Regions from separate parts of the Paenibacillus sp. GYB004 genome, predicted to be linked through region 4. Evidence: riboswitches for the same ligand, from Rfam matches in the RefSeq annotation. Region 4 holds a riboswitch; each other region holds the start of a gene.
What was found. A riboswitch is a leader RNA that binds a small molecule or an ion and turns the genes downstream of it on or off. The one in region 4 is predicted to bind cyclic di-GMP.
Positions count from the first base shown of each region.

Region 1: another riboswitch for cyclic di-GMP. It lies ahead of PV433_RS30405 (hypothetical protein); the one in region 4 lies ahead of PV433_RS25510 (hypothetical protein).
Region 2: another riboswitch for cyclic di-GMP. It lies ahead of PV433_RS26535 (HD-GYP domain-containing protein); the one in region 4 lies ahead of PV433_RS25510 (hypothetical protein).
Region 3: another riboswitch for cyclic di-GMP. It lies ahead of ggt (gamma-glutamyltransferase); the one in region 4 lies ahead of PV433_RS25510 (hypothetical protein).

Region 1 covers NZ_JARBDB010000067.1:73,790-81,669, forward strand. Annotated here, with positions in the region: gene PV433_RS30375 (acyltransferase) at 1-34, shown strand, start outside; gene PV433_RS30380 (LysM peptidoglycan-binding domain-containing protein) at 112-480, opposite strand; gene PV433_RS30385 (hypothetical protein) at 692-1,171, shown strand; gene PV433_RS30390 (hypothetical protein) at 1,161-1,757, shown strand; gene PV433_RS30395 (MOSC domain-containing protein) at 1,837-2,520, shown strand; gene PV433_RS30400 (hypothetical protein) at 2,726-2,953, opposite strand; gene PV433_RS30405 (hypothetical protein) at 3,072-3,338, opposite strand; cyclic di-GMP riboswitch class I at 3,402-3,487, opposite strand; gene PV433_RS30410 (methyl-accepting chemotaxis protein) at 3,700-5,451, shown strand; gene PV433_RS30415 (YwaF family protein) at 5,927-6,664, shown strand; gene PV433_RS30420 (UDP-N-acetylmuramoyl-tripeptide--D-alanyl-D-alanine ligase) at 6,687-7,880, opposite strand, start outside.
Region 2 covers NZ_JARBDB010000060.1:146,004-153,883, forward strand. Annotated here, with positions in the region: gene PV433_RS26505 (MMPL family transporter) at 64-3,276, opposite strand; gene PV433_RS26510 (MarR family winged helix-turn-helix transcriptional regulator) at 3,477-3,917, opposite strand; gene infC (translation initiation factor IF-3) at 4,110-4,583, opposite strand; gene PV433_RS26520 (hypothetical protein) at 4,647-4,961, shown strand; partial or broken gene PV433_RS26525 (ATP-binding protein) at 5,122-5,328, opposite strand; gene PV433_RS26530 (hypothetical protein) at 5,339-5,584, opposite strand; gene PV433_RS26535 (HD-GYP domain-containing protein) at 5,923-6,564, opposite strand; cyclic di-GMP riboswitch class I at 6,673-6,815, opposite strand; gene PV433_RS26540 (tRNA threonylcarbamoyladenosine dehydratase) at 7,255-7,880, opposite strand, start outside.
Region 3 covers NZ_JARBDB010000011.1:385,587-393,466, forward strand. Annotated here, with positions in the region: gene PV433_RS07595 (hypothetical protein) at 1-151, shown strand, start outside; partial or broken gene PV433_RS07600 (HAD hydrolase family protein) at 164-373, shown strand; gene PV433_RS07605 (HAD family hydrolase) at 612-899, shown strand; cyclic di-GMP riboswitch class I at 1,353-1,444, shown strand; gene ggt (gamma-glutamyltransferase) at 1,700-3,319, shown strand; gene PV433_RS07615 (methyl-accepting chemotaxis protein) at 3,443-5,482, shown strand; gene PV433_RS07620 (class I fructose-bisphosphate aldolase) at 5,836-6,681, shown strand; gene PV433_RS07625 (D-lyxose/D-mannose family sugar isomerase) at 6,744-7,274, shown strand; gene PV433_RS07630 (aldose 1-epimerase family protein) at 7,275-7,880, shown strand, end outside.
Region 4 covers NZ_JARBDB010000059.1:72,065-79,944, reverse strand. Annotated here, with positions in the region: gene PV433_RS25545 (serine hydrolase domain-containing protein) at 1-268, shown strand, start outside; gene PV433_RS25540 (serine hydrolase domain-containing protein) at 301-1,449, shown strand; gene PV433_RS25535 (ABC transporter permease) at 1,451-2,251, shown strand; gene PV433_RS25530 (ABC transporter permease) at 2,248-3,036, shown strand; gene PV433_RS25525 (ABC transporter ATP-binding protein) at 3,044-4,042, shown strand; gene PV433_RS25520 (hypothetical protein) at 4,281-4,598, opposite strand; gene PV433_RS25515 (DUF3298 and DUF4163 domain-containing protein) at 5,043-5,672, opposite strand; gene PV433_RS25510 (hypothetical protein) at 6,225-6,428, opposite strand; cyclic di-GMP riboswitch class I at 6,567-6,653, opposite strand; gene PV433_RS25505 (class I SAM-dependent methyltransferase) at 6,728-7,570, opposite strand; gene dapA (4-hydroxy-tetrahydrodipicolinate synthase) at 7,659-7,880, opposite strand, start outside.

The DNA of each region.
Region 1 (7,880 bases), on a different contig from region 4:
GGTGAAAGGCTCCTGGCTGTTATTCGGCAAATAAGCAGCGAACAGAACATCCTTACAACCATGCAAAAGGCGCTTCCCCAGGGGAGCGCCCTTCTTTGTGGCCTGGTCGGCTTAACGCCCTTCGAGCCTCCGGACGCGCTCCTCCAGACGGTTGACGCGCTGGCCGAGGCGTTCGACTTCGTTGTCCGTGCGGCGGAGCTGCCGCTGCAGTTGATCGGTTTCCGCTTCCAGACGGGAAACCCTTTGCTCGAGCGGGCGCCCCGGTCCGGGTCCAGGCCCCGGAGGAAAAGGTCCCGGCGGGAACGGCCCGGGCGGAAACGGAAAGCCCGGCTGAACCGGAAGCGGAATAAACAGCCTTTGCCCGGCATAAATAGTCCCCGGCGCCGAAAGGCCGTTGGCCTGCATAATCGCCTGTGCCGATACGCCATGACGATTCGCGATCGAGTACAGCGTATCGCCGGGCTGTACGACGTAATTCATTCATGATTCCTCCCGTCACACTGATCGTTGGATCGTATCCCCTTACCAGTGTATGCGCCCGCTGGGTGTTTGGCTCGGGGCATCCGCCCGGCTCCCCTGCATAACTCCGCATCGGTATTCCGGACTTTTCGCACATATCCGTTTCAGCCCGCAACCTCATTGTTTTTCGCGCGTCCTATTATAAAAGCAAACGAAAGCGGTGAACCGAACGATGAGAAAAATGACGGCTGCTGTGGAATGGGTGCTGCTGATCCTCCTCGTCCTGCACCTCGTCCCCATGGTCATCCCCTTTTCCGACATGCATCATTTCAGCCGCGACATCAAGCAGGCTAAAAAGGAAGGGAGCTTTTACCCCGGAAGTCCGGATCGCCAAACGTATTATGACAGCAAGCTTCGCATAGACGGTATCATTTATCGCAAAGGCCAGCTGAGCGTCTATATGACGGGAACCGGACTCGGTCCTTACAGCAAGCTGCCGTCCAACCTTCAGATCGAGACCGACTCCCGAGTGCCGTTGCAATATTCAGGGGGAGGAAGCAGCCATAGTGTGTTGCGGGCCCAAGGTTACTATGTATTTAAAAATGTCCCTGATCAGATCCGGTCATTAATGATCCGCAACAAGGAACCGGCCTACGGACAATCGTTCGCGTTTCATCTCTCGCTAGAAGGGAGCGGTCGCCATGGCGAGTAAAAAGCCGAGACTTTGGATCGGGCACGTGATTCGCTGGCTCCTCATAACGGCCGCTTTGACGTTTATCGTCAGAGCTTCCTACGGGCCCGAACCATGGAAACTTACAAGCGTGACCCGTCAGGCGCTAAGCGGAATGGAGCTTCCCGATGCGGCTATCGTATCGGTAGACCCGGGCGAACGCGGCGTGCGTTCCGTGTTGTTGGCAGACCGGGAGAACGGCTTGTACCACCGGATATTTGTTGCGCGCAAGTTCGGGATGATATGGAGCAACCCAGGCGGAGGCAGCTTTCGAATGTCTCTAGATCCCGGAATAAAAGTAGATTTCGGCGGAGGAATGACCACGATAGAGGACTACAGGTTTTTTTACTACTCCGGCCAAGTAAATGATCCCGCGATCGCCAGGCTGCAGGTTGTCTGGCAGGACGGCGTATCCCAGGACGTCACAGTGCAAAATGGACTTTATCAAGTGATCCGGGCACTTCCGGCACGTTCATCGGTATGGAATCCCCGAGACAAACTGATCGCCTATGACAGTCAGGACCGGACTCTATACGAGCTTACTCCGGAACGCAACGAAATACGCTGATCTCCCGCCGGCTTGAGTTGATGCGCATCCTCTCAGCGTGTATGCTGTACAGATAGGAACGTATAAAGGAGATCGGGTCATGGATATTCGCATCGTATCGCTTAATGTCGGTAAACCGCAGTCGTTCATCTACAAAGGCGCCGCAGTAGAAACGGGGATTTTCAAGCAGCCGGCGGAGCAAGGTCCGGTGCTGCTGACCGCGACGAATTTTGCAGGCGACGGCCAGGCCGATCTCGTCCACCACGGAGGACCGGACAAAGCCGTATGCGTCTATCCGTTCGAGCATTATGCTCACTGGGAGCGCGAGTTGAACCGGACTATGAGTTACGGGGCGTTTGGGGAAAATTTGACGGTGCTCGGCATGACGGAGGACCGGGTATGTATCGGCGATATTTACGCCTCAGGAGAGGTACGTCTTCAAGTGACGCAGCCCCGGCAGCCGTGCCACAAGCTGGCCAAAAAATACGATATCCCGGACCTCGCGCTACGGGTGCAGCATACGGGCTACACCGGCTTTTATTGCCGCGTGCTGACGCCGGGACTGTTCGACCGGAGCGCCCCTCTGACCTTGGAGCGCCGGCACCCGCTCGGCATAACCGTTCAATACGCCAACACGATCAAACATCACGACAAGATCAACCTGGACGGGATCGCCGCCCTGCTAGCAGTAGAGGAGCTGTCGGGCAACTGGCGGGCCTCTTTCGAGAAACGAATCGCAGGAACCGAACCGTCCGAAGGCGAGCGGTTAAACGGGAAGCCGTAACCCTCGGCTCTGCATCATCTTTTTTGCGAGCAGAGCGCGTTTAGCTTCGCTGAAACGACATATGTGCGAGTTAGCTAAATGGCTAAATGGCAAACTGGCTAACTAATTAACTAATGAGCTAACTAACCAACTCTAACCAACCAAATAGGAGCCTTTAGTCGTGTCCAGGCCGGTTTTCGGACAAAATAAAGCATACAAACCGCTCTTATTCGGTTCTGTCCCCGCTTGGAGCTGGACAACAGGCTAAAGCTAAACGGCCGCCCACGATAGGCGACTTTGCAGTACTGCCGCCTTGGAGCACTTGCAGCACTTGCAGCACTTGCAGCACTTGCAGCACTTGCAGCACTTGCGGCATTTGCAGCACTTGCGGCACTTGCGGCACTTGCAGCACTTGCGGCACTTGCAGCACTTGCGGCACTTGCTGACTCGACAAGCAGATGGCCCCATCCCCGTTTTAGTACGGCGGAAACTTTGATCTACCCAAAAAAGACCGGCAAGGCTCAACCTTCATCCGAAGGCTGGACTTTGCCGGTCTTTCCATATTTCCTCTATTAGCAAGCACAAGGCTTGAACGTATGATCTTTGATCGTCCGGACTACTTTAATCGACGTAACGGAAGTAGCCAGCGGCTGTCTTGGCTTGAAGGTGAGATTCAAGAAATCGGTAAGCTCCACTTCATGACCGGAATTTTTGAACGCTTCGACGAAATCGCCGACAGTCGGTTTTTTGCCGAGCTCGCAATAGATGTCGATCTGCTTGCTCACTTTGCCAAATTTGTCAAAATACTCCACCGTCGAGTAATATCTTTCCTTCAACATACAGTTCCTCCTAAGAAGTGTAGTCTACCGAATGTTGATGGAGCAGCTTCGCCTCCAACCATTTTCGGCAACCCGGCCGCCTTAGAGAATCCTCCTTAGGCCCGTCGGCTTTGCGTCCCGGACTTTCGTCCGGTTTGCCTTTGTCGTCCTGCTCAGAAACGCACTTTCATACCCGTATTACCTTTTACTATACAATATTACGGGACATTTATCTAGACGAAATCTTCCAAAGTCAAGATGAAATTCGAGCACTCGTTTTGCTGCTTTGGCACTATTCACTTTGTGTTGGTTCTTGTCGAATAAAAAGTATACCCGGATGCTGAGATGGCGGAAGGGAAATTCATATACAGGGGGAACGAGCATGTCTACTCATTGGAGCCGGAGCATCATTGCCAAGCTGAGCTTTTTCGCCGCGCTGTGCGCACTGTTGATGACGGCCGGACAAGCCGCAATTTCTTATTTGCAGCAAAAGGATCAGTATTATAACGAGCTCAAACAGTACCAGCAGATGGTGCACAAGTCTGTCGAGCAGCATGCCGGAAAGTTCGCTTCGCTCAAAGACTTTATCAAGACCAACAAAAAAGCCGATCCGGCACAGCCGGGCATTGCCCTTATTCAACCTTATATGGACCTGTACACCGGATCGGGCGGCGTGGCCAATACGTATCTGCTCTATCCCGGAACGATCGAATCCGGGGGCAAAACCGCGATGACGATCATGCTCGCGAACAAATCGCTTGCCGATTCCGGCTTCCAGCCTTCCACTCCGTACGAGCTGCCTCCGGCATTTACGAAAGCGATCCGGGCGGCGGAGAGCGGCGAGATCGGGGTATCCGACGTATTTTCCGACGATTATGGAACATGGGTCAGTATTTTGAGTGCGATACGCGATGAGAATGGCGGCGTTACGGCCATTTTGGGTATTGATTTCGATTATGCCAACGTACAGCATCAGCTGGACGCCAAGCTGAGAACCAGCTTGCTGGTCGGCCTCCTCACCGGGACGATCGCCGTGGCAATGATGATCGCCGTCATCGTATGGATCATCAGGCCGGTTCGCGAACTGACCCGGATTACTCAGAAAGTGGCCGGCGGGGATCTGACCGAATCGGTCTCGATCCGGCGCAAGGACGAGATCGGCGAGCTGGCCGCCTACTTCGGCGTCATGATCGGCAATATCCGCGAGATGATCGGGCGCATCCGCGAGACGTCGGACGTCGTCGCCGAGAACGCCGAGACGCTGCACGAAGGATCGGAGCAGACATCGGAAGCTGCCCGCCACGTCGCCATGTCGATCGAGCAGGTAGCGGCCGGTACCGAGCGGCAGTTGACGAGCTCGGAGGAAAGCGCCAAAGCGATGGAGGAGATGGCGCAGGGTGTCCAGCGGATCGCGGAGTCGGCGGTAACCGCAGCCGATTCGTCCAATCAGGCGTACTTGCTCGCCGAACAGGGAAGCGAGCAGGTGCGCGGCAACAGACGACAGATGACGGCCATTCAGGGTGCCGTCAACAGCGCGTCCGGCTCTATGGAACGGCTGGGCCGGTTATCCGACGAGATCGGATCGATTACATCGCTCATCTCGACCATCGCCGGACAGACGAACCTGCTCTCTCTGAATGCGGCGATCGAAGCGGCCCGGGCCGGGGAACACGGCCGCGGCTTCGCCGTCGTATCCGGTGAAATCCGCAAGCTCGCCGAGCAGTCCCGACAAGCTGCGGTCCAGATCCACGATCTCGTCGATTCGATCCAGGCGGGGACCCGCGAAGCGATCCAGACGATGCAGACGGGAGCCAGCGAAGTGGAGGGCATGTCCGAAACCGTCGAATCGGTCGACCGTTTATTTACGAGCATCGTCGGTTCGATCGAAGAGGTAACCCGTCAGATTATGGAGGTATCCGCCTCGTCCGAGCAGATGTCCGCGAGCTCGCAGGAGGTAAGCGCCTCGATCGCCGAACTGGCGCACATCTCGAAGCAGGCGACCGAGTACACGCATCAAGTCGCGGCCAGCTCGGAAGAGCAGCTCGCATCCATGGAAGAAATCGTCCGCTCGTCCACCGCTTTGCACGATACGGCGCAGCAGCTGCGAAGCGTAATCGACAAATTCAAATCGTAAAGCGCACGGACTCCTTCTTATTTTGTAATCAAATTGAAATGTTATTTTCATGGAACTCTAATGTTCGGGCGTTATACTAATTCTCGACCCCCTTTTTTCATATATAAATGTTTACGACCCGCGGCCCGTTGCTTGCGGGTCGCTTTTTTTGCGCTTCATCGCAGCCGCCGGGATACAAGGATTTCCGGACGTTCAGGAGCATAATCGCCCCGTCCAGTAAGGCTCGCCTTATTTGTAATCAAACTGCAATCTGATTTTCATCTCTCTCTAATGTTCGCGCGCTATACTAATTCTCGACCCCCTTTTTTCATATATAAATGTTACGACCCGCGGCCCGTTGCTTGCGGGTCGCTTTTTTTTGCGTATCCTTGATCGCACAAGATCGGAACCCTCAAACGGATTTATCTGGAAAATCCGGAGATTTCATGGTTATAATAAAGCAAGAACCGCTAGAAAGAAGCAAGGGGGGGTGCTAATGAACCGTTTTCTGGATGCGAACGATCCGGCCGGATTTGCCGCTTACTCCGCTTCCCATCTGGGAGCGCTGGCCGTTCTGGTCGTCCTGCTCTTGATGCTGTATGGGTTGCGCCGCTGGTTCCGGTACGGAAACAGAAGCCGTTACGGCCGGTACGCTCTCGCCGGCGTGCTCGCTTTGTCGGAATTATCGCTAAACGTATGGTATGTGACCGAGGACGTGTACAGCGTCAAGGATACGCTTCCGCTGGAGCTCTGCAGTATCACCTTGTACTTATGCGTATTCATGCTTTTTTTCAAAAGCCGGCTTTTATTTGAAATCGCTTACTTCACAGGAATCGGAGGGGCGATGCAGGCGATGTTGACGCCGGTGCTATATTACGATTATCCTCATTTCCGGTTTCTCGAATTTTTCGCCGCCCATATCGCGATTCTATTGGCCGTTTTTTATATGGTTTGGGTCGAGCGTTTCCGGCCGACCTTCCGCTCGGTGCTGCTTGCCATGGGATTTCTGAACGTGCTGCTCCCCGTCATCCTGTTCGTCAATGCGGTCACCGGCGGCAACTACATGTTTCTTTCCGGCAAGCCGGAAACGCCTTCCCTGCTCGATTGGTTAGGTCCGTATCCGTGGTATTTGTTGTCGCTCGAGGCGGCCGCCTTCTTCCTGTTCCTGCTGCTGTATGTTCCGTTTGCCCTGACTCCCGCTTCCCCGACCGAACAACAGAACAAGCCTGGGTAACAAGCGTCCGGCCAGGCGGCCTTTACATCAGCGCATCCGCCGCTTTCTCCAGCCCCATTCCTCTAGACGCTTTCAGGAGGACGGCATCGCACGGCTTCACGATCTCCCGAATCCATCCGACCGCCTCCTCCCTGCTTCTGAACGCCGCCACATGCCCCGGGGGATACACCTTCGCTGCTTCCTTGGCGATCTCTTCGCCAAGCTCTCCGATCGTAACGACATATTGGATACGTTCGGGATTCAACATCCGCCCGATTTCCCGATGAAATTCCGCCGCCCGGCCGCCGAGCTCGAGCATATCTCCGGCTGCCATAATTTTATTCCCGCCGACGCCGAGCTGCTCGAACGTCTCGATCGCCGCCTTCATCGACACCGGACTGGCGTTCCAGGCATCGTTAATGATCGTATAGCCTAGAGACGAATGCAGCACTTCCATCCTCATCCCGGTAACTTTTGCAGCTTGCAAACCTGCCGCTATAAGCTCCCTGGGAATGCCGAGCAGCCTCGCTGCAGCGATTGCCGCCAAGGCGTTGTTCACATTATGCCGGCCGAGCAGCGGGATGCGATACGAGGCGTCGTCGAGCTTGAACCAGGTTCCCCCGGGATCGTCGCCAACCTCACCCGGCACGAGATCGTGGGAAGCGTCCGTTCCGAAACGAACGGTGCGGGGGAATGGCAACCGGCTGCTTGCGCCTTCAACTAACAAACGTTCGTCCCCATTATAAACAAGCACCCCGCCTTCCCTAAGACCGGCGGCAATCTCCAGCTTCGCTTCGGCTATCGCTTCCCGGCTGCCCAAGGTAGACAGGTGCGATACGCCAATCATCGTAATGACGGCAATATCCGGCCGGGCGAGCCGGGATAACCGCCCGATCTGGCCGCGTTCGCTCATTCCCATCTCGATGACAGCGACATCGGTATCCGGCTCCATATCCAAGAGCGTCAGAGGAACGCCGATCTGGCTGTTCAGATTGCCTTTCGTTTTGTGCACCTTGTACATCGTTCCGAGAATCGATTCGATCATATCTTTCGTAGTCGTCTTGCCATTGCTTCCGGTAACGCCGATCACCTTCGCCGGCAGTTCGCCGCGATAGCCGGCAGCCAGACGCTGCAGCGCCTCCGTGCAGTCGTCGACGAACAGAAGCGGTACGCCGGACGGGGGATTCGGGTGGCCGTGCTGCCAGAGCGACGCGACTGCTCCTTTGGCAAACGCTTC
Region 2 (7,880 bases), on a different contig from region 4:
GCAGCTGCGGCTTTTCTACCCGAACCGGGGCAATAAACCCGGCATTCTTCCGGCCTGCCGCTCTTATCCGGAATGATCCTGATGCGAATGGATCGAAGCCAGCCCGCCCGGAACCCGGCCGCTCTGCCGCTGGGACTGCCCGCTGCGCTCCATGAACGGCCACCAGTTCGCTTCCCCGAACGTGCGTACCATCACCGGAATGAACAGCGGCAGCATGACGAGCGCGTACAGGAACAATCCGCACAATACGATCGTCGCAATTTGCAGCAGCGACATGACGCCGGACGGCAGCATCGCCGCAAATGTTCCGCCCAGAATAACCGCCGCCGACATGATGACCGTCCCCATGTTCCGCATCGCCTTCAGGATCGCTTCCTGCGGCGGCAGATGACGGTACTCCTTGAACCGGTCCATCAGGAAGATGCTGTAGTCGATGCCAAGCGCCATCAGCATAACGAAGCCGAAAAACGGCACCGCCCAGCTGATGCCCGCATAACCGAGAATCCGAACGAACAACACTTCCGTAATCGCCATCGACGTATAAAACGTGACAAGCAGCGACAATACGAGATAAATCGGCATGACAATCGAGCGGAACAGCACGATCAAAATAATCGATATTCCGATCAGCATCAAAATCATCGTGCGGGAGTAATCCGCGTCGGAAATCGACTTCAGATCGTGATTCATGCTCGTTACTCCGTCGATCGCGTAAGCCGCCTGTTCAAACGAAGTTCCCTTCAGCGCACGCGCCATCGCGGCGTTCAGTTCCTCCATCTTCATCAGGGTTTCCGTCGCATACGGATTGCCGGCGAATACGACATCGAATTTGACCGTTTTCCGGTCCCCGGACATATAGACGTCAAGCGACTTTTGGAAATCAGCGTTGCTCAGTGCCTCGTTCGGGATGTGCCAGCCGGTCATCTGCTTGTACGGCGCTCCCGACAGCTCACTCAGGAACGATTGCGCCGTCTGGAGACCGCCGGATACTTGCGACAAACCGTTCACGCTTTGGTCGAGCCCGCTCGTCAGCTGCCCCAACTGTCCGTTCAGCTCGGCGAAACCGGCCTGCAGCTCTTTTTGTCCCGCTACCAGCTGGTCCAGACCTCGCGTCATATCCGGAATCTTCGCCGTAATCTGGCCTTGGCCGTCCGCCGCCTGCTCGATCCCGGCTTGCAGGCCCGCAATGCCTTCGGCCAGCTGGCCAAGTCCTTGGCCAAGCGCGGCCTGACCGGCTGCCGCCTGCTCGAAGCCTGCATTCGCCCGGCCGATACCCTGATCCAGTCCGGCGAGCTGCCCGTTCAACTGCTTCAAGCCTTCGCTGATTCCGGCCGCTCCCGTCTGCAATTGGGTCACCGCGCCGATCGCCCGGGCAAAGTTCGGATCTTCCTTCAGTTGCGGATAAGCTTGCTCCAATCCGCCGAGCCCGGCTCCCAATTCGGCAAGCCCGTCAGCCAGCTTCTGCTGCTCGGCGGCAACGTCGCCGTAAGCTTGCGCCAGCTGTTCGAGACCGCTGCCGATCTCGCCATAGCCGGCCAGCATCTGACGGCTCGCCGCCGCAAGCTGCTCCGCGCTCGTCTTGGCCTGCTCGAGTGCCGCTTGCAGTTCGCCTGCGCCAACCGATCCTTCGCGCAAGCCCTGCTCCAGCTGCTTCAGCCCTGCGCCGAGCTGGACGACGCCCGCCTTCAGCGCATTCGTGCCCGCGACGAGCTGCTCGGCTCCCTGCACCGCTTCGTTCAGCTTCGGAGCGTTGCCGCTAAGCGCCTTGCTCGCTTCGGACAATCCTTGGCCGATCTGCCCCAGGCCGTCTGTACTCTGGCCCAGACCGTCGTCCACCATCCCGATCTGCTCGGTGACCTGGAAGTCGTTCATCGGCTCTCCGGTCGGCCTTGTAGCGCTGCGGACCGTCTTCACACCGTCGACTGCCGCCAGCTCCCGGGTCGCTTGCTCGATCGCGGCCAACCCCTCCGGCGTATCCATCCGCTGGTCCGCCTCCATCACGATCGTCGAAGGAAGCGAATCGCCGGGGCCGAAGCTGTCCGAGATGACTTGGAACGCTTTAACCGAATTGTATTTCTCGCCGATCTCATCCAGCGAATTATACGAGATCGAGCCTTTGTAAGCCGTCAGGAAAGGAACGATAATAACGGCAAGAATAAGCAGGGCGCCTAACGGACGCTTCAGCGAGAACGAACCGACGGCTCCCCACAAACGGCTCGGCTTATGCTCAAGCGATCCCCGGGCCGGCCAGAAAATCGCTTTTCCGAGCACAGCCATAAAAAACGGGACCAGCGTATACAAAGCAACCATCAGTACGGTTACTCCAACCGCCACCGCTACCGCCGAACGGTAGAGCACGAAGGTGGATAATCCGATGGAGGCGAAGCCGACCAGCACCGCAAGACCCGAGAACAGGACTGTCTTGCCCGCCGTCCGGTACGTCTCGATGATCGCTTCCGTCTTGTCTCCGCGATGAGCCAGCTCCTCCTTGAAGCGGCTGATCAGCAGGATGCAGTAGTCCGTGCCGATCCCGAACAACACCGCGACCAGAAAAATTTGTGTAAAGTTGGAAAGCGGGAAGTCGAGATATTCGACGAGAAAGGCGACGACCGACTGGGAGACCAGATAGGTCAGCCCGACGGACAGCAGCGGAATAAACGGAGCTACCGCCGAACGGAATACGACGAACAGGATCGTCATAATAAAAACGAGCGTAATCCACTCGGTCTTTTTTAATCCTTCCTGCGAGCTCTGCACGACGTCTTCGTTAATCAGCCAGCTGCCCGTGTAATAATGGTCGACCTTTACGTCGGCCACGGCGGCGTACAACGCGTCTCTCGCTTCCGCCTGCGTGCGGCCTTCGGACGAAGAAGCTACGAGCGCAAGCACCGTCTTCCCGTCCTTCGCCACCATCTGATCTTCCAGCTCCTTCATATCGAAGTGAGTGGTGACCGATGTAACCCCGGAGCTGTCTCGGCTGCTCTTCAGGTTGTCGATGCCGCGCCTGATTTCGCTCATATCCGCGGAGGAGATCCCCTTCTCGTTATGGAACACGAGCACGGAGGTACGCTCGGCCGTTGCCGGGCCGCCGGCCGAATCGTCTTTCATCTTCTTCATCATATCGGCGGCGATCGTCGAGGAATGTCCTACCGGCACCGTAATTTGCCCTTTGTCCCGGACCAGCTGCGCCATATCCGGCGCCGTCAGGAACAGGATGACCGAACCAGCCAGCCATAGCGCAAGTACAACCCACCTTAGTTTAATAATCGTTTTCATGATGCCAGCAAGCCTCCATTCTAGTGCGAGTTCAAAAAGTCCGGTTTTCAGCACGAGAAGATGGGATGAAGCCAGGAAATGAGGAGCGGAGCGGAGTGGAAGCTTTTGTGAGCACCGGAAGTTCTGGCTGAATTATTCGATGTCGAGTACGCTTCCTGTTCTGCTTCGTGATCACAAGCGGACTTTTTGAACAACCTCTTCTAGTGTTCGGTCAGCACCTTAGCCAGCTTCTCGTAAGTCCGGATAAACGTCTCGGCCTCCTGCTCCTCGAAATGACTGATATATCTCGCCAGCAGCTGCTGGATTTTGATCTCCATCTCGGTCGCGACGCCGGCCCCTTTCTCGGTAAGCTGCAAATAGATAACCCGGCGGTCTTTCTCGTCCGGCATTCGCCGAATCAGCTCTTTATCGAACAAGCGGGTAATGATCGCCGTAATCGAGCTTTTACCGACGCAAAACATATCCGCCAGTTCCGAAGACGTGCAGCGCTGCCGTTCCTGGATATAACGCAATATTCCGTACTGGTCGGCAGTCAGCCCCCCGGGCATCAACTCGCGGATTAGCGCGCTTAGCCGGCGGTTAACCGTAAACGTCGCACTCTCGTACCTGTGAATCAACTGATGGAGCTGTTCCCCGTCCATTAAACCCCTCCTTTTCCTGTCTATTAATTAATTCGACCGTCCAATAGTTTTACAGTGAAACAATTCAACAAGGGAACTATATCACAGCCGGCTGGGCATAGTCAACGCATGGATAAGCAGATAGCCAAAGACGCCTCCAAGCCGCTGCAGAAGCGAAATTGGAAGCGTCTGAATGAAAAGGCGTGAGTCGGTTTACAGCGGGTCGATCTGAACGGCCGCCTGCTTGCCGCTGAGCTGAATGCCCGTCTTTTTGGCGCCGACCGGGCGCAACTGCTTAAGCAGGTCCTCAAGCAGCTCCTTGGCGGCGGCACCTTCCTTGCCTTGAATACGGACGACGAACAAAACGGCATCTCCCGCGCTTAAAATGTTCTCCGCCTGCCGCCGCTTCGTCTCCAGGTCGTGCTCCTCGATATGCGGCGTCAGCCGGATTTCCTTCACCTTCGGCCCCCGCTCCCGCTTGCGTTCCTGCTGGGCCGCTTCCTTGGCGGCTCCGGCCCGGATCAGCCGGCAGGGAGGAGGACTGCTGAGCAGCGACGTGCATACGAGGTCCACCTTGAGACGTTTGGCCATCGCGAGCGCCTCCGGGGTCGGAACCACGCCCAAATTTTCCCCGTCCACACCGGTCAGATGAACTTCGGACGCTTTGATTTTCTCATTTTTAATCATTGTGAACGCACCTGATCTTTCGTTATAATGAACCCATATTACGTCTTTGGGGGAGATTTTTCAATGCACCGCAAACAACTGGAAGAACAAATCATCCGCAATTACGAGCGAGACGAGACGATGATGATCCTCGTTTTCGCCCAGTGGTGCGTCAATAACGATCTCGACCCGCTAGCTTTGTACAAGCAGGCTTATCCGGACCAGGCCGAAAATGCCGCCCTGCAGCAAGCCGTCGACTTGACCGTATCCAAGCACGAAGCGGGGGAAGTACCCGACGAGACGGTGCTCGGTGTCTTGTCCTTATTCGGCAACGAGGAGCTCGCCTTCGTCGTCACCGAACAGATCGCCAAGCGGTGCAGGAAAAAGACGCAAAGCTGACAGCAAACTCCATTCCGTCGGGACACACCAGCTCTACCTGTACGTGCAAGCTTCGCATCCGGCCGGCCGCCGAGCAGCGGCTTCCTCAAGCTGCTGCAGCCTCCCCGGACTGTACGGGTACGGTCCGCCATCAGGCCGGCTCGCCCCCGTTTCCGACAGCCTATTCTTCAATCTCCCTGGCCCCGTTCCCGGAAATGCGACCCTGCCGCCCGAACGTCAAAATAACCCACGTTCCCCGTCCCACTTCACTCGTTACCCTGATCGTTCCTCCGTGCTCCAGCACAAGCTGCTTGGCGATCGCCATGCCCAGCCCGGTACCGTTGCCCGCCCCTTCCGTATTCGTCCCCCGGTAATACCGCTCGAACAGCCGGTCGAGCTTACTCGATCGCAATCATCGTTTTCACGGCGCTCGCCAGCGGCATGACCCGGTCCGAATTCGACTGCGCAATCGTTTGATCGTCGCTCCGAAGCGTAATGGCCGCCTTCTCCGGATTGTTCGTTACGAATTTCCATACATAGTCGGCATTCGCTTGTTTCGCCCAATACGCCGTCCCCCCGATCCAAATAACCGCACCTGCAAGCAACGTCCCGACGCCAATTCCGATCCACATCCAAAGTTTCAAGATAAGTCTCCTCCCGGTCATTGATTACCTGATACAAGTCAAACTTACGTGTCTGCCATCAACGGGTTCGGCGGCCATCCAGCCGTTCTCCAGCCGCGCCTCCGACTTTGTACTAGTCGTATTGTACCGGACGAAGCTTACCTGACTTCAAACCGTACCTTAACGGCACCTTAATTCGTTGAATGCCGCGGTTTCTTCCAACAGGAAGGGTTCAGCTTCGCAGAAAACTTACCCTTACATGGCGCTTTACTCATAAAAACCCGAACGCGCTCCGCTCCCTGGATAGGAGGCGGGCAGGTTCGGGCTTCGGATTGTGCGCAGGGTCGTAGCTGCCGTATTCAGTTTTTGCGGGACGAGATCAACTCGTAAAACAAATCTCCCTGTTCCGCCACTTCGTCCAGCCTCACCGCCGGAGGATTGCGCAACAGATGATCCGGCAAGCTCAGAAATTGCAGTACCAGCTCTTCATCGAACTGGATGCCGCTTTGCTCGAGAAGTTCTTCTTTGGCCTGTTCGACCGTTTTTCCTTTTTTGTAAGGCCTGTCCGAGGTCATGGCGTCGAACGCGTCCACGATCGAGCACATGCGGGCCAACCGGGGAATCCGGCTGCTGCCGAGCCCCGTCGGATAACCGGACCCGTCCCACCGCTCATGATGATACTTGACGATATCCAGCAGCCGGGCATCTTTCATCCCTTCCTGCATCAACAGCTCGCTGCCCGATTCGGGATGCGTCCGCATCCGGTCCCATTCTCCCTGGTCAAGCTTGCACGTTTTTTGCAAAATGGCTGTTTCGATTTTAATTTTCCCTACATCATGCACACAGCATCCCACAATAAAAACTTGCCGGTCCTCCGGTCCGGCCAACGGATAATGCGTGACCCAGCACTGGGCGAGCGCCCCGACCCGGCCTACATGTTCGAACGTCTCCCTGTCTTTATCCGACAATCGCTGCAAAAGACGGTTGATCGCGTACAGCATTACTTCTCCCCCTTCATCGGCAATAAGCTAAAATCGTGTGTCAGCCTGATAATCACGGGGTTCCGATCAACAAAAAAACCCTCAGGTTAGAGGGGTCCCGTCTCATAGTTCGGCGACCTGGCTGGCATGACGTAATACGGTTGCATCCCATATTCGCACCCGGCGGTCCCCGGCGCGAATATGGGACAAATTACATGGTAGCCCCAATGGTTTTGCGGCCTTATCTTTCGATAAGTGTGCCTTTGGATTCGATTATGAACAAGTATTTGGTTCCATCATCCTATTGTTTTTATTTAATATGTGCAATTAGTTTGATTGTAACCGATTTGTATATTTTTGTCATGCAAAATCGAAAAAAATGTCGATATTCCTCACATACTCTCGATTTGTAATGTATAATCACGAATTAAGTGCGTTTTTCGCAGCGATCAGGCTCGTCTTTTGTCGAATAAACGGTCACCATCCAAACGAATCGCAACCAAATCAAACAAGGCTATTTCAAGTGTTGCATCACAGATCACAGGAAAACGTCCCCGTTTTCAAACGAAAGGACCTCAACTTCCACGGTCACGTGGAGGCTGAAGTCCTTTATCTCGAGGCACATCGGTTCGAACGGCGCACACTATTCTCAAAAGTGAATGTGCCGACAGCCCCGTTTCGTTTCCTCCCCATATACGGTCCGGTTAGGCGTCAGGCTTTCCCGGCTTTCTCGAGCAGATCGCGTACGACGACGCTGACCATGATCAGGCCGGCTACAGGCGGCACGAACGAGTTGCTGGCCGGCGGCTGCTGCGCTTTGCGGATATCCGGAGCGTTGTCCGGCACGATCCGCTGCGTAACGTCGCCGCGCGGCTTAATCGGCTCCTCGGTCGAGAAGACGACCTTGACGCCTTTTTTGATCCCATCCTTGCGCAGCTTCTGGCGGATGACGCGGGCGAGCGGGTCGACCGACGTCTGCGAGATGTCCGCCACACGGAACTGCGTCGGGTCCATCTTGTTCGCCGCCCCCATACTGGAGATGATCGGTATTTTGCGTTTCAGGCATTCTTTGATGAGATGGATCTTGTATGTCACCGTATCGGAGGCGTCCAGCACGTAGTCGAGCGGATAGTCGAAAAACTTCTCGTACGTCTCCTCGGTGTAAAACATCCGCAGCGCGATCGCATCGCAATCCGGATTGATCAGCTTGACCCGGTCGCGCATCAGCTCGGCCTTCGGTTGCCCGACGGTAGTCGTCAGCGCATGGATCTGCCGGTTAATATTCGTGATATCGACGACATCCTTGTCCACCATGATGACCCGGCCGACGCCTGTAC
Region 3 (7,880 bases), on a different contig from region 4:
CGGAACCGATTGGGTGCTCCGCAAGCCCCGGCGGTCCGACGTATGGGAGAGGGCGGAGAACGAGAGAAACGTACTGAATCTGGTTCGGGAGCTGACGATAGAGACTCTTATGCGGTCGTCCGCCACTGTTTTGCTGCGAAAAGTCATCTAATCCGGCGCATTGATGGTAACCGTGTTGCTCCGTATAATTGATAATGCAGACTTGCTGGTCGAGCTGGAGCAAACCGGCCATTGTGTCGGTTTTGCTTCCGACCGTCCTTGCCGGGATATGCTTCCCGTCTTGGATGAACGGTTGAGAAAGCGGCTTCTGATCGGCGCCAACGGGGCGATGACTTACTTCGAGGGCGAGCTTCAAGCCTCGGTTCCGATCCCTGTCGGACTTGCGAAGGAACTGCTGCATATTTTACAAGAGTTCGATGCCGAATATCTTATCGACGACAGATGGAATTACGCCTGCCGCATGGCGGATTCGCATCCGGCATCCGTTCCTTTGCTTTGTAGACCCGGACAAGCTTGCGGCTCGCATCGAATTGGACTAGATCGAATCGTATATGAAAATCGTAGTGCTGCCCGGCTCCGATTTCGGCGAGTTACCCCGGAGATTGGAGCGGATGGACGTAACGATCCACCATCATTCGACAGAAGGAATACTCGATCTGACCTACAAGGGCGTAAACAAAATGTCGGCTCTGGAGCTATCGGGTTATCCCATCGGCCCGTTCGTCTGCTTCGGTAACGACATGAACGATCTGCCACTGTTCGAGAAGGCGCATCATTCGGTGGCGATCGGGGATTACGAGCCTTTGCTGCGAATCGCCAAGGAACGAATTCCGGCAGACCAGCATACGGAACGCAACATCATCTGCAAGCTTCGCGAGTTGGGCGAACGATATGCATGACTTTCGAATCAACCCGGCTGGACTTCAATCTGACTCCTTATGAAAGGGGACAGATTTTTTTGTGCCGAAAGTCGCATTACTGTATTAACGGAGATACGGGAATTTGGGAGTTCTGGATTTTTGCAAACGGGTCTGTCCGGGTTCGCGCGGGGAACGTTTACAAATCTTCCATGTCGTTTTACAATTTTTAACTTGAAAGCGGGAGACGATCATGCTACAAATAAGGAATATAGTGCCAAACGAATTCCAGGGATTAACTGAATTGATTCAAATGTAACAACGAAGCATCCTATATAGTGGAAAAACGACAAAATTCACCATGAGAAACCATAAAAACTTCATCGAAAAATGACGATGAATGGCGTTTTCTGCCATGGGAATGATTAAAAACACTTGAAATAATTATTATATAAGTTATTATAGTACGTAAGACTCAGTATATGGATGTTTCATAACAGAAAAAGGCACACTGTCCGAAAGGACAGGCCGCAAAGCTACAGGGGCTACCCCTTCCCGCATGGAAGGCATGCCAGCCAGTTGCCTGTCACCAACGGCCAATAGAGTCTATGGAGGTGACAATTACTTTGTCGCCTTTTTTGTGTGCGCAGAAAGGGGGAGATGCAATAAACCCGGCATAAGGCTCGACATTTACGGCCATGTTCAACCAAGCTATATACCAACGGAGGGTAGAGTATATGACGAACGGTTTTCGAAAAAAAATAGCCATTATTACGCTTATATTCACATTATGTTTCAGCAGCATCGCTGCGGCGGCGCAATCGACAGGCCGACCGACGACGATGGGGACGAACGGCATGGTCACCACCCAGCATTATCTGGCTTCCGCAGCGGCGCTCAAAGTGCTCCAGGACGGCGGTAATGCGGTTGATGCGGCGATTGCGGCGGCAGCTGTATTGTCGGTCGTGTATCCGCACTACGTCAGCATCGGCGGAGATGCGTTCTGGATGGTTTACAACGCGGAAACCAAAGAGCTGAAAGCATTAAACGCGAGCGGCCGCTCCGGGGAAAATGTCACGATCGATTTCTACAAAAACCTCGGCTACAGCCAAATCCCAAGCCGCGGCTACTTGTCGGCCAACACCGTGCCCGGAGCCGTATCGGGCTGGGAAGAAGCCTACAATTACGCCAAAACATCGATGAAAAACAGTTTACCGTGGCATAAACTGCTGGAGCCGGCCATCCAGTACGCCGGCAAAGGCTTTCCGGTTACTCCGAACCAGGAGCTCTGGACGATTATCGATACCGATACGACTCAGCCGGAGATCAAAAATCTGCAGCGGTTCGAGACGTTCCGCAACACCTTTTTGAAGCCGAACGGCGACGTGTACAAAGCCGGAGATTTGTTCGTTCAGAAAGATTTGGCCCATACGCTTGAGCTGATTGCCAAAAAAGGAGCCGACGGGTTCTATAAAGGCGAAGTGGCCGAGAAAATTGTCGCGGACATTCAGAAGCACGGCGGCGTGATGACGAAAAAAGATTATGCCGACCACAAAGCAAACTGGGTAGACCCGATCTCGGCGAACTACCGCGGCTATACGGCTTACAATTTCCCGCCGAACACGCAGGGCATGGCATCCTTGTCGATCCTGAACATTTTGAACAACTTTGATCTGAAAAACGACGTGGAGGAAGGCAGCGCCGACTACTATCACTTGATCGTCGAAGCGACGAAGCACGCTTTTGCCGATCGGGACAAATGGTTGACGGACCCGGAATTCGCCGATATACCGGTGGATGAGATTTTGTCGAAAGAGCGCGGAATCGAGCTTGCTTCCCGGATCGACATGACGCAAGTATCGAATAACTTGAAGCCGCTCGATCCGAAGGGCGATACGGTCTGGCTGGGGATCGTGGACAAGGACGGAAACGCCGTATCGATGATTCAGAGCCACTACTTTGACTACGGCTCGGGCGTCGTCGCCGACGGTACGGGCGTATTGCTGCAAAACCGCGGCAGCTTCTTCTCCCTGGACCCGGATCATATCAACCGTCTGGAGCCGAACAAGCGGACGTTCCATACGCTTAACCCGGCGATGCTGTTCAAGCACGGCAAGCCTTATCTGGTGTACGGCACGCAAGGTGGAGAGGGACAGCCGCAAACGCAAACCTCGCTCGTAACCCGGATTATCGATTACGGATTTACGGTGCAGCAAGCGATCGAGGCGCCTAGATGGCTGTATGGCCGGACGGTCGGCGCCCAATCGAACGACGTGAAGGTCGAAGGAAGAATTCCGAAAGAAGTGCAAGACGAGCTGATCAAAAGAGGTCATTCGATCGTTGAGCTTGAAGCTTACACAGACATAATGGGACAATCCGGCGCGATTCTGATTCATCCGGATACGAATGTGAAATTTGGCGGAGCAGACCCACGTGGGGAAGGGGCCGCACTCGGTTACTAATTGGTTGCTCCTTATCGCTTAGGTTTCGGCAGACAAGCAGCCGGACCTGAGCATAAGGAGCCTTCTTGTGACTGGACATCGGCTCGATCCCAATTAATCAACTTAGGATAGGGGTTAAATGAAGTGTTATCGAACGAACAACCGGACAACAACCGAAAAGGAATTGTTACGATCGGCAAGCGGATTACCGGCAAGCTTCAAAACAAATTGATCATCTTTTTTCTGTTAGTCGCACTCGTTCCGCTGATCGGCACGGCCATCTTCGTCTACCAAAAGGGATCTTCCGAGCTGATAACCAAACAGCGCGAGAGCTACGAGAAGCTGGTGGACAGCCGGGCGAACGGGATCAATCAATGGCTGGAAGAGCGGATGGGCAATATCAAGCTGCTCGCCACGACTTCGGAAGTGAAATCAACGGACAACGCGGCCAAATCCCGTTTTCTGCAAAGCATTACGAAAAATACGGAGTTTGACGGAAACGGCTTCCTGAATCCGAAAGGCACCGTCGAAGCCGTCGATACGCTGGAGCCGGGAACCGATCTTTCGATGAGACCGTTTTTCCACGCGGGAATGGAAGGGAGGTCGACGTTCTCCGACGTCTTGCTCGCCAAGACGACAGGGAAACGTTCGATCATTGCCGCTACGCCGGTAATCGGGAATAACGGAGAGAAGCTGGGCGTGCTGACGGGCGTTATCAATTTCGGCGATTTTGTTACAGCCTACTTGCAGGATTTGAATCTGGACGGCGGTAAAATATATCCGATCGTAATCGACAACCTGGGAGCGATTCAGGTCCATCCCCAGGAGGACGTAATTAGCCAGCCGTTCGAGGAAGCCAGTCTGCCCGAGAGCCTGAAAGATATTTTCCGAAAGGAGAAAACGTCATCGAACACCTACACCTACCGGGACGGCAGTCAAGAATACCTTGTAGTTGCAGCGCCGATCCCTTCGACCAATTACGGCTTGTACCTTCATGTGCCGGTCAATTCGATTACGGCGGCGGTCAGCTCTATCCAAACGAGTGTAATCGTCATTATTCTGCTGGTCAGTGCGATCGTAATCGGTTTCGCTTATATGATCGCACGCCAGATTACACGGCCGATAAAAGCAGTTGCAGACATTATGACCCGGGTCTCCAACGGGGATTTAAGAGTCGAGCGGCTTACGATCCGTTCCCGTGACGAGGTGGGCCAGCTGGCGTTTTCTCTGAACGGAATGGTGGATCAGCTGAAGCATTTCGTAGCGCAAGTGAACCGGACGGCTACCGAAGTGGCAGCTTCTTCCGAAGAATTGTCTACCAATGCGGAGGAGACGAACAAGGCAACCGAGCAGATCGCAGTCTCCATCCAGGAAGTAGCCGACGGCAACGAGATGCAGGTGCAGAAAGTCGATCAAAGCGTCAAGTCGATCGAAAAAGTGGCGATGGGCGTCCATCAGATCGCCTCCAGTGCGGAAAGCGTGGCCAAGTCTTCGATGAGCGCGTCCGAAGCGGCTGAGGCGGGCAACAAAGCGATTCAATCGGTCATCGTCCAGATGAACTCGATCGAGAAAACCGTCAGCGATATCGAAGTAATCGTCAGACGATTGGGTGACGGTTCGCAAGAGATCGGCGAAATGGTCAAATTTATATCCGATATCGCGGCACAGACGAACTTGCTTGCCTTGAATGCGGCGATTGAGGCTGCCCGGGCCGGAGAACAGGGAAGAGGCTTCGCCGTCGTTGCGGCAGAGGTTCGCAAGCTGGCGGAGCAGTCCGCCCAATCGGCCGGACAGATCGCCCAGATGGTCGCGAACATTCAGAGCGAGACGCTGCAGACGGTACAGTCGATGGAGCAAGGCACGCGGGAAGTGGCGATCGGACTGGAAGTAGTAGGCCAAGCGGGCCGGTCGTTCGAGGAAATTCAGCAGACGGTCGAACAGGTGGCGGGGCAGATTCAGGAAGTCGCTTCCTCGTCGCAGAAAATGCTTGCCGAGACGGAAGAAGTCGTTACTGTCATTAACAACATCTCCGAAATCGCAGCGCAATCCGCAGTCGGAACGACCAGTGTCTCTGCGGCTACGGAAGAGCAGCTGGCGACCATGGAGGAAGTCACTTCCTCGGCGACATCGCTTGCCAGCATGGCGGAAGATTTAAACAGACAGGTCGGCAAGTTTCGGATTTAAATAGAATAGAGGAAGTGACGGTATTCCAGTCCGTCCGCGAACGAATCTGTCCCCGGTTAGCGCTGCGCTGACGGCCGGGGACAGATTTGTTTTCGTATGGCTGGTAGGCAATGGCTCAATAGTAACCTTTGCTTATATGAACGACGAGGGCGATATCGGCGTAGGGATCGTTGATCTTGGCGCAAGGAACCGGCAGAAGGCCGGGGTCCATATTGACCGTAAGGATCCGTTGTCCAGCCCGGCAATACCGGACAAATCGAAAGAAGCTATAGACAGATCCGTCCCTGATGTACTATGATAATGTTACAAACGAACATTAATATGTTTGTATTAAACATAATGGAGTTGGGGATATGAGCAGCTTAGCCAGATTGAACCGGATGTTCAGCAGCCAAGGGAAATGTTTCGACGTAGCGATCGATCACGGCTTTTTTAACGAGTTTACTTTTTTATCCGGGATTGAGAATATGAAGCAGGCGATCGAAACGATAGTCACGGCGGCTCCCGATTGTGTACAATTAAGTGCGGGGCAAGCAAGACTTCTGCAGGAGATTCCGGGCAAGCACAAACCTGGACTCGTGCTCCGAACGGATGCGGCCAACATATACGGCAGCGTGCTTCCGCGATTTCTGTTCAGCGAGCTGATGGACCGGGCCGTCGAGCATGCGGTCCGTCTGGACGCGGTAGCGGTGTGCGTGAATTTGCTGCTGCTGCCGGGACAGCCGGAGTTGCATCACCAATGCGTCCGCAACGTAGCCCAGTTGAAGACGGAATGCGAGAAGTACGGCATGCCGCTTATGGTGGAGCCTCTGGTCATGCTGCCTAACGAAGCGAAGGGCGGTTACATGGTGGACGGCGATATTCAAAAAATCATGCCGCTCGTTCGCCAAGGCGTAGAGCTTGGAGCTGACGTAATCAAAGCGGATCCATGCGACGATGTGACGGAATATCATCGGGTCATCGAAGTGGCGTCGGGCATACCGGTACTCGTTCGCGGCGGCGGCCGGGCGAGCGACGAGGAGATCGTGGGCCGGACGGTCGAGCTGATGAACCAGGGCGCCTCCGGCATCGTATACGGGCGCAATGTCATTCAGCACCCGAATCCGGCCGGAATGACATCGGCTCTGATGGCAATCGTCCATAAAGGAGCTTCTGCGGAGCAAGCTCTGGCTATACTGCAAGGCGAATCCAAAGCTTAGTCCAGACTTGCCATCCTGCTCCTCGAGAGGAGATTTATGAGCAGATGATCAAACAAAGCGAACTGCAAATCGCCCGGCAGCGTACGGCGGAACTGTTCCGGCATGCCGGAATCGTCCTGTCGGAGGAAGAGAAGGAGCGAATCGAAATCGCCGAATTCGGCTTGGGCCAGCTGGAGCGGCAAGGGTTGGAGCTGGTCACCTACGTCAACACCGGCAGGTACTGCGCCAAGGAGCTCGTCCTGTTCCCCGGGCAAACGTGTCCCGAGCACAAGCACCCGCCGATTGGCGACGATCCCGGCAAAATGGAGACGTTCCGCTGCAGGTACGGCAGCGTATTCCTGTACGTCGAAGGGGAGCCGACTCCGGATATTCGTGCGCTCGTACCCGAAGGCAGCGAGAACTACTACACGGTATTTCACGAAATCGTCCTGCTGCCGGGCGAGCAGTACACGATTCCTCCGAATACGCTGCACTGGTTCCAAGGGGGAGACGAAGGCGCTGTCGTGTCGGAGTTTTCCAGTACGAGCCGGGACGAATTCGATGTATTCACAGATCCTCACATCAAGCGGATGCCCGAAATCGAGGAGGACTAGATGGTGAGGCTTTACAACCGGGATTGGACGCGACGGGAAATCGAAGAAAGGGTCGGCCGCATCGATCAGATCGGCGGCATTCAGCGGGTCCGGGGAGCGGAAGGAGTAGAGGATGGCGTCGAGCTGGTCCGGATCAGGACAGGAGCGGGTTTATCCTTTGACGTGATCCCTTCCCGCGGGCTGGACATCGGCATGAGCGAATATGGCGGCGTACCGATCGGCTGGCTCGCGCCGGGAGGCGTAGCCCATCCCGCCTATTATGACGCTCAAGGCGAGGAGTGGCTGCGTACGGCGGCAGGCGGTCTGCTGATGACATGCGGACTGATGAACGTAGGCAACCCGTCCGTGGACGGGGGACTCTCTTACGGCCTGCACGGCCGGGTTCACCATCTCCCGGCACGCCATGTCGGCGTAGAAGGTAGCTGGGCCGGCGACGAATACGAGATGACCGTCAAAGGCACGGTTGACGAAACGTCGATATTCGGCGATCATCTGAGACTGACGCGGGAAATTCGCAGCAGACTCGGAGAAAACGTCATCCGTATTCGCGACAAAGTGGAGAATGTCGGGTTTACCCGGGCTGCCCATATGCTGCTGTACCATTTT
Region 4 (7,880 bases):
GGCGATGACCAAAAATAAGCTGTCCGGCGTCAAAACCCACGTATGGGGAAGCCACGTTACCGACTACCAGTTCGGGCTCGGCTTATTCCTGACCACGCCTACGATCGAGACGCCGGGAACGTACGGGCACGAGGGCTTCGGCCGGTGCGGCATCAAGGTCGACCCGGAGGAGCGGTTCGTAGCCGTATTTATCGTACCGACCGGGATTCAATGGGCCCCCGAATCGGTCATCGGAACAAAAGCCGTCATCTGGTCGGGCTTGCTGTAATCACGAATCGACGACGAAAAGAGGGATCGCTAATGGCAATCGAACAGCAGCATGCAAGCTCCATCCATCTGGGGCATACGGACGCAAGCCCGTCCGAGGTAGGCTTCGACGGCGGACGGCTTGAGGTGCTGGACCGGCATTTCCAACAGTTGATCGGGGACGGAAAGCTCCAAGCCGCCTCCTATTTGCTTGCCCGACATGGCAAAATATTCGCCCATAAATCGATGGGCCGAAGAGTCGGGTTCGAGGATGGCGGCGATCTGCAGCCGGACTCGCTGCGCCGAATCGCCTCCACGACGAAAGCGTTTACAGCTGTCGCCGTCATGAAGCTCGTCGAAGACGGCAAGCTGTATCTCGAACAGCCCGTATCCACGATTTTGCCGGAATTCGACACCCCCTTGCATAAAACGATCACCGTGTTTCACCTCCTCACGCACACGGCGGGCATTTGCCCGGACCCGGGCTATTACTTGGAGCCGTATCCGCGGGGCTGGTGGAACGCGAGCGAGCAGGATAATTGGATCAAGGGCGTCTTGTCCGGTCCTCCGCGAAGCAAGCCCGGGGAGTTTTACAACTATTCCAGCTCGGGCTACGGCATTCTCGGCGAATTGATCGGCCGCGTAACCGGCATGCATTACAACGACTACGTCGAGCAGGCGATTATCGGGCCGCTAGGGATGGACCGGACCTTTTTCGATGTGCCGGAACCGTTCCGCGACGAAGTATGCCTTGTCGCGCCGTTCGACGCGGAACGTTTGACGACGAGCACGAAGCAGCCGGGCAAAATGCCGCGTGCCGGAGGCGGATTGCATTCCACGCTGACGGACTTATGGAAGTTCGGTCAAATGATGCTGGACAAAGGAGCGTTTCGCGGCAGCCGCGTCGTCAGCCGGAAAACGGTGGAGGCGATGACCCGCAACCAGCTGTTCAAGGTACCGGCATACGCCTGGGGCGTGCAAATTCCGTCCAAAAACTACGGGCTGGGGCTCAATTTGTTTCTGGAGAGAGGCGAGCTGAAGACGCCGGCGACGTTCTCCCACGAAGGGGCGGGCCGCTGCGCGCTGCATATCGACCCCGTCGAGCAGCTGGTCGCCGTCTATTTCGTGCCGACCGCGCACGACGGATTTTTGCCCGAATCGATTATCCATCCGAGCAATATCATTTGGTCGGGCTTGCGTTGACATGCTGCGGGTATTAAAATCCGTCGCTTTCGTCACCTACAAGGAGTGGGCGGCATATCGTTCGCATATGGCCGTCTCTCTCTTCGTAGGGCCCGTTCTGTTTCTCGTTCAGCTGCTCATCTGGCAGGCGGTGTTCTCCTCGAGGGATACGGTCGGCGGATTGAATCTGACGCAAATGCTGACCTATTACGGCATTATAACGGTCATCCATTATGCCATCTTCGACTTCGCCGACTGGAATTTGCAGATGCTGATCCGCACCGGCAAATTTCTCACCTTCCTGCTCAGGCCGGTGTCGCACCGCTGGTTCGCCTTGTCGCAGAAAGCGGGCCACCGTCTGCTCGGCTTTTGGCTCGAGCTCGTCCCCGTCGCCCTTATTCTGTACTTCGGCTTCCATATCGATCTGATACCCGAGTATCCGGTGTGGGCCGTCATATCGATTGGCTTAAGCTTTCTGATGATGTTTCTCGTCAATTACTGCATCGGCCTCACCGCCTTCTGGCTGACGAACGCGCACGGGATTCGCGGGATGTTCCATCTGCTTCGCGACTTATCGGCAGGCGTCTTGATCCCGCTCACCTTGTTGCCGGATACGCTGCAAAAAATCTTGTTCGTGCTGCCGTTCCAATTTATCGTGTACGTGCCGACCCGGGTGGTTATCGGCTCTTACGAGTTAGGGGGCATAACGATGTCGATCCCGCAAATCGTTGCCGTTCAGGCGGCTGCCGTTCTCGTCATGTGGCTCGTCTCCGAATGCTTGTGGCGGCTCGGAATCCGGCATTTTACGGGGGTGGGAGCATGACGAAGACGAATGGGCTTGTCGCCTATGCGGAAATCGTCAAAACATCAATCGCCAGCCGAATGGCCTACCGCGGCGATTTCTGGATCAGCTCCCTGATGACGATCGCCGGGGAGCTGGTCGTGCCGCTCCTTACGTTTCTCATCTATCGCTCGGGCGCTTCCTTCCCCGGGTGGAGCCTGAATGAGGTGCTGCTCATTCAGGCGGTGTTCCTGCTGTCCAAAGGCATCGCCTTTCCGTTTTTCTTCGGGATCGTCTGGAATACGCTCGACAGAGTCCGGGAAGGAACGTTCGATCTGCTGCTCATCAAGCCGCGCTCCGCGCTGTACATGGCGCTGGTCACCGGCTTTCAGCCTGACGGCTTAGGGCGTCTGCTGGGCGGCGTGCTGCTGCTCGGAGTGGCCGCTTCGCTCGTTCCGGCCGCAGGAATCGCCGGCTGGCTGTTGTTTGCGGTGCTGATGCTACTGTCGGTCATGGTGCTATTCTCGTTCGCGCTGTTCATGTCCGGCCTGCTGTTCCGCTGGGTCGGCAGCAGCCGCGTCTACGACATATTCGATTCGGTCACATCGTTCGGGCTGTATCCCCGGACCGTCTTCTCGAAATCGTTCGTCGGCCTCGTGCTCCATGCCGTTCCGGTCATGATGATCGGCTTTATCCCGGCGTCCGCGCTGCTCGGCAAGCTGCCGCAAGACGTATGGATCGCCGCTGCCGTCAGCTTCGCCTTTTTCCTGCTCAGTCTGGCGTTCTGGCACCGGATGCTGGGCAACTATACGAGTGCGGGTGGTTAAGTTTAACATGAACATGCTGATCGAAGTACGCGAGCTGTGCAAAACGTATACGACGCATCAACGCGGCCATACGTTCAAGGAAGCTCTGAAAAGCCTGGTTTTCCGCAAAACGGTCGAGGTGCCAGCCGTGAAAGGCATCTCGTTCCAGGTGCGGCAAGGCGAAATCGTCGGATTTCTCGGCCCGAACGGAGCCGGCAAATCAACGACGCTCAAAATATTAACCGGCGTGCTTCATCCGACCGCAGGCGAAGTCCGAGTGATGGGATACGTCCCCTGGAAGCAGCGCAAAAGCTACGTCGCTCGCATAGGCGCCGTATTCGGCCAGAAATCCCAGCTGCTGTGGGATATTCCGCCGCTCGACGCCTTTTATATGAACAAAGCGATCTACTCGATTCCGCAGTCCGAGTTCGAAGAAACGCTCGAAGAGCTGACGGCACTGCTCGATGTCCGGGACGTGATGCGCAAGCCGACGCGACAGCTATCGCTAGGGGAACGGATGAAATGCGAATTTATGATGGCGATGCTGCACCGCCCGCAAATCGTCTTCCTGGACGAGCCGACGATCGGCCTCGATGTGATCGCCAAGGACAAAATCCGCGAGTTCATTCTGAAGATGAACCGCAAAGGCGTCACCTTCATCCTGACGACCCACGATCTCGACGATGTCGAGCATTTGGCCGAGCGCGTCATCGTAGTCAATCACGGCGAAGTCGTCTTCGACGATACGATTCAAGCGATGCGGGGCCATGTCGGCGGCGGGAAAATGATCCGTCTGCTGACCGCGGAGCCTTTCCCCGAGCTGCAAATACCCGGCGTTACCGTGGTACGGATGCTGTCCGAGCATGAGGCCGAAATCGAGTTGAACACGGGCGTTCTGAATATCAGCGAATTTATCGCGACGATGAACGGCATGTGCACGCTGCTCGATATGTCCGTTCAGGAGCTGACGATCGATCGGGTCATCAAACAATTGTATTTGACGCATTCGCCACGAACGGATGGATGACGCACTTTTCCATTGTCGATGGGGAGATTCGAAGCAAAACGTAAGGGCCGGAGAAATTGTTCAATCGGTATTTCCCTGCAAAAAGGACCTCATCCTCCACTTGGCCGTGGAATTGAGGTCCTTTCGGTTTCGGAGCTCGGTTTGGAGCTCGCTCCAGTACTGCCGGGCATTTGGGGACAGCCCCTCGTGTATGGAACTCTGCATAGTGTGCCTAGTCCGCGCCGGGGGCCGCCCGTTCCTACGAGCTGGAATAGCTTTTATGCTTGCGCCTGTAGTACTTGTAACCCTGATTATGGTGATACTGGTTCGGATGCTGGTTCGGATATTGGTTTGGATATTGGTTCGGATGCTGGTTTGGGTACTGGTTCGGGTTCTGGTTCGGATATTGGTTTGGGTATTGGTTCGAATACTGATTCGGGTGCTGATTCGGATAGTTCGGGTAATGCGGCGGGTAACCGCCTTGTCTCTTATAGTAGTCGCTGCTGGAATATCTCGAATAGTGTCTTTTGGAGCTCAGCTTCTTATGCAATAAATCTTGTAGCATTCGTTTTAACATTGGCGTATCCTCCTTCGCCTTTTGGTTGTTATTACGCAGAAAATGGGACTTGGTTTCAAAGCTGCAAAATAATCAGCTTACGGGGCTTACGGGCTTACGAACCTAGGACCCCTTATTTGGCTAACATGCAGCGATTTGGATTTGTTACGAACTCCAGAGATGCTATTTCCTGCATCAGTTCGCACTCCCGCCCATGTTCAACTCCATAAGGTAGCTGGGATTCGTTAGATCTGTTATGAAGTCTTGTTACGGCTATAAGAACGATACGGTTCATTAGCTCAAGACCTTAAGCTCATAAGCTCGACCTGCGGGTTTGCGTTTTTTACGCCGGAGGACAGAAGTCGCAATAGCTCGCTCGTCCAAAGCCGTGTATAAAAAAAGAGCGGCAAACCGCTCAAAAACGATTCTGTACATTGTGTACCCCAAATTACGTGCGCCGAATCTTCAGACCACGGCGTGCTGAAGCTTGCCGATCGGTCCTTCGGGATCGGCTATATCCGCTATTTCCGTATACGGAATCGGGAACGTCGGGAACCCGTAAGCGTAGGGCGTATATTCGTACAATTGGAAATACACGACAAGCTCGCTCGGAGTTAAATAATAGTCCTGATCCGGACCGACTCCCTTGAACGCTTTACCTTCCAGGATCGGCATGTCGTTCTCCTCGATTTGCCGCTTTAGAATCGCGTCAATATGTGCCTTATACCCGCTCCCATCGCGGAACAGATCATCAAAATCGTAATCGTCCCCGTCCCACAAGTCCATCGTCAGCGACTTTTGCAGCGTGATGCCGTGAGCCGCTCCTTTTGCATAGGCGTAGTTTTGGAACACAATGCTGATCAGCCCGTTTTCGTTCAGCATGACCTCATAGATGCCGGTCATTTCCTTGTTTTGGTCCTCGACATACCCCTGATCGCGAATCATCTGGTAGACGAGCTTCAGAATCCGGTCGTTGATCTCATGCTGCGCTTTCCGGTTCGGCAGCCCGGTCAGCTGCGGATAGCGGATTTGCAGCCGCGGCTTGATCATCACTTTTTTCGATATTTGGGCCGATAAATTGCGGAATTCCATCATGGCGACGGTACACCTCCTCCTCGCGGATCTTCGCCTAGTACTACCGATATTCAGCAGCAAGGAAAAGGTGCGCGCAAGATTGTATTTTTCCGGGAGAAGCCACAATTAAGCCTCGCATGATTTGAGAAAAACCTTTCGATAAAAACGTCCGGGCGATCCTTTGATGTACGAGCTATACGTTAGGTGCACGGGAGACAGTGGGCACCTTCGGTCGGGAGCCGCTCGTTGATGGGGGTTGACGGCAACATACTCGTCTTCAATGAGGCTCGAAACCGTAAACCTCGTTCTTGCGGGCAAGAGTGTTCCTCTTCGCTGAACCGTATGCCCCGCGGGGAAATGTATGCACGCGGCTCTGAACAAAATAGGAGGCTTCGGCGAGGCTGTCGATTCATTATGGACAACCAAGTGGAAAGGGAAAAGTTACCTTCCACCGCTCCTATTCCGTGTCGATGCGACACTTGCTGACTCGACCGGGAAAGAGGCTCTGAACTATCAAAAAAACCTCCCTGCGTCCGGAAGGCTCCCTTTGTTCGTATTCGGCTCGATTCGGACTTAGTTTCCTTTGTATTCCTGGCATGACAAGCAGGTCGTCACATTGACGCAGGTCGGATGGATGGGACCGGTAAACTTGGTGCAATAAATGGGGGTTTTGTACTCCACATTCGAGGAAATTAAGGAGCAATATTTGCAATTGCCGATCAGTTCGACCGTTAACCGGTGCAAATCGGTTTTCAACTGCATTACTTCGTCGTTCATACGCGCATCACCCCCAGATTAAGGTCACGAATGACGTCAGGCACCGCTTCTCTCCAAGCGTTCCTAAGCCTCCGACACAAAAAAAGACGACGCCCTAAAGCGACGTCCGTCCGGTTTGATGACGACATGCATCAGCTTATGGGCAACCCGGCTGTCATGGCGAAGTTCGCTGTAGACCCGTGGCTTTGCGCCCCTGGCTTTCGCCCAGGTTTGCCTTTATCCGATAATTCCTATCAACTATGCCCATAGTACCACAAATTTCCGGAGTCATTAATAGGCATTTTGGACTATTTTGAGACTTAAGGCGCAAATGCCAATATCCGCAGCCTCCAGTAATCGGCCACCCAGCGTCCTTCCCGGAACAAGACCGGGCGCGCCAAACGTTTCACTTCCTCGTACGCTTCTTCTTTCCGGGTATCGGTCAGTCCGGTGAAAAAGGCGCCGCCGAACATATCCAGCCAATGGTCCATTCCCCTCTCGCCGTCCTCCAGCGGAGTCGGCCGCGAATAGTGCAGCGCATATCCGACACGGAAGCCGGAAGCTTCAAGCAGTGACGCATATTGTCCGACCGATGGAAAATACCACGGATTGCGCGGCTCCGGATCGACGCCGAAGCTCTCCAGCGTCCGGTAGATCGCCGCAACGATCGCGCCAACGTTGTCCTTCCCGCCGAACTCGGCTACAAAACGCCCGCCAGGGACAAGGACGTTCCGGACGGCCCGGACAACGCCTTCCGGATCTGTCATCCAGTGAAGGGCGGCGTTGGATAATACGGCGTCGAACCGCCGGTCCGTCTCATACGATTGGCCGTCCGCAACCTCGAAGACCAGCCCCGGATATTTCGCCCGGGCCGCTTCGATCATCTCCGCCGAGAAATCGATCCCGTGTACCACCGCTCCCCGGTCCGCCAGCACCCGGCACAAATCGCCGGTTCCGCAGCCGACGTCAAGCACCGCTTCGCCCGGTTGTACATCCAGCAGATCGACCAGCGATTTGCCGAACTCGGACACAAATCCGAGTCTCGAATCGTACAAGGCGGCATCCCAGCCATGGGACGACTCCGGACGTCCCCCGGCACCCGTACCACCTGTTGCGGCACTCACACCATCTCCGTCTTTCTGACCATAGGGTTCCATTCTCATCTTCACGCACATCCTTCCTTCTATTTAGTAGTAATTGTGAAGGATGTTTCGTTATTGGTCCAATATATGAAATGGATAGTATTTATAGTTACTGCCTATTACATGTAAGCAATTCTGCCAGCTTCCGCTCCAGTCCTTCGCTGACAGGCATCATCGGAAGCCTTACCCGATCCGAGAGCAGCAGTCCGGTTTGCTTCATCATCCATTTTACCGGCGAAGGGTTCGGTTCGGCGAACAGCAGGCCGATCAGCGGCACCAGCTTATCGAACTTCTCCCTCGCTTCCGGCCAGCAGCCCCGAGAGAACTGCTC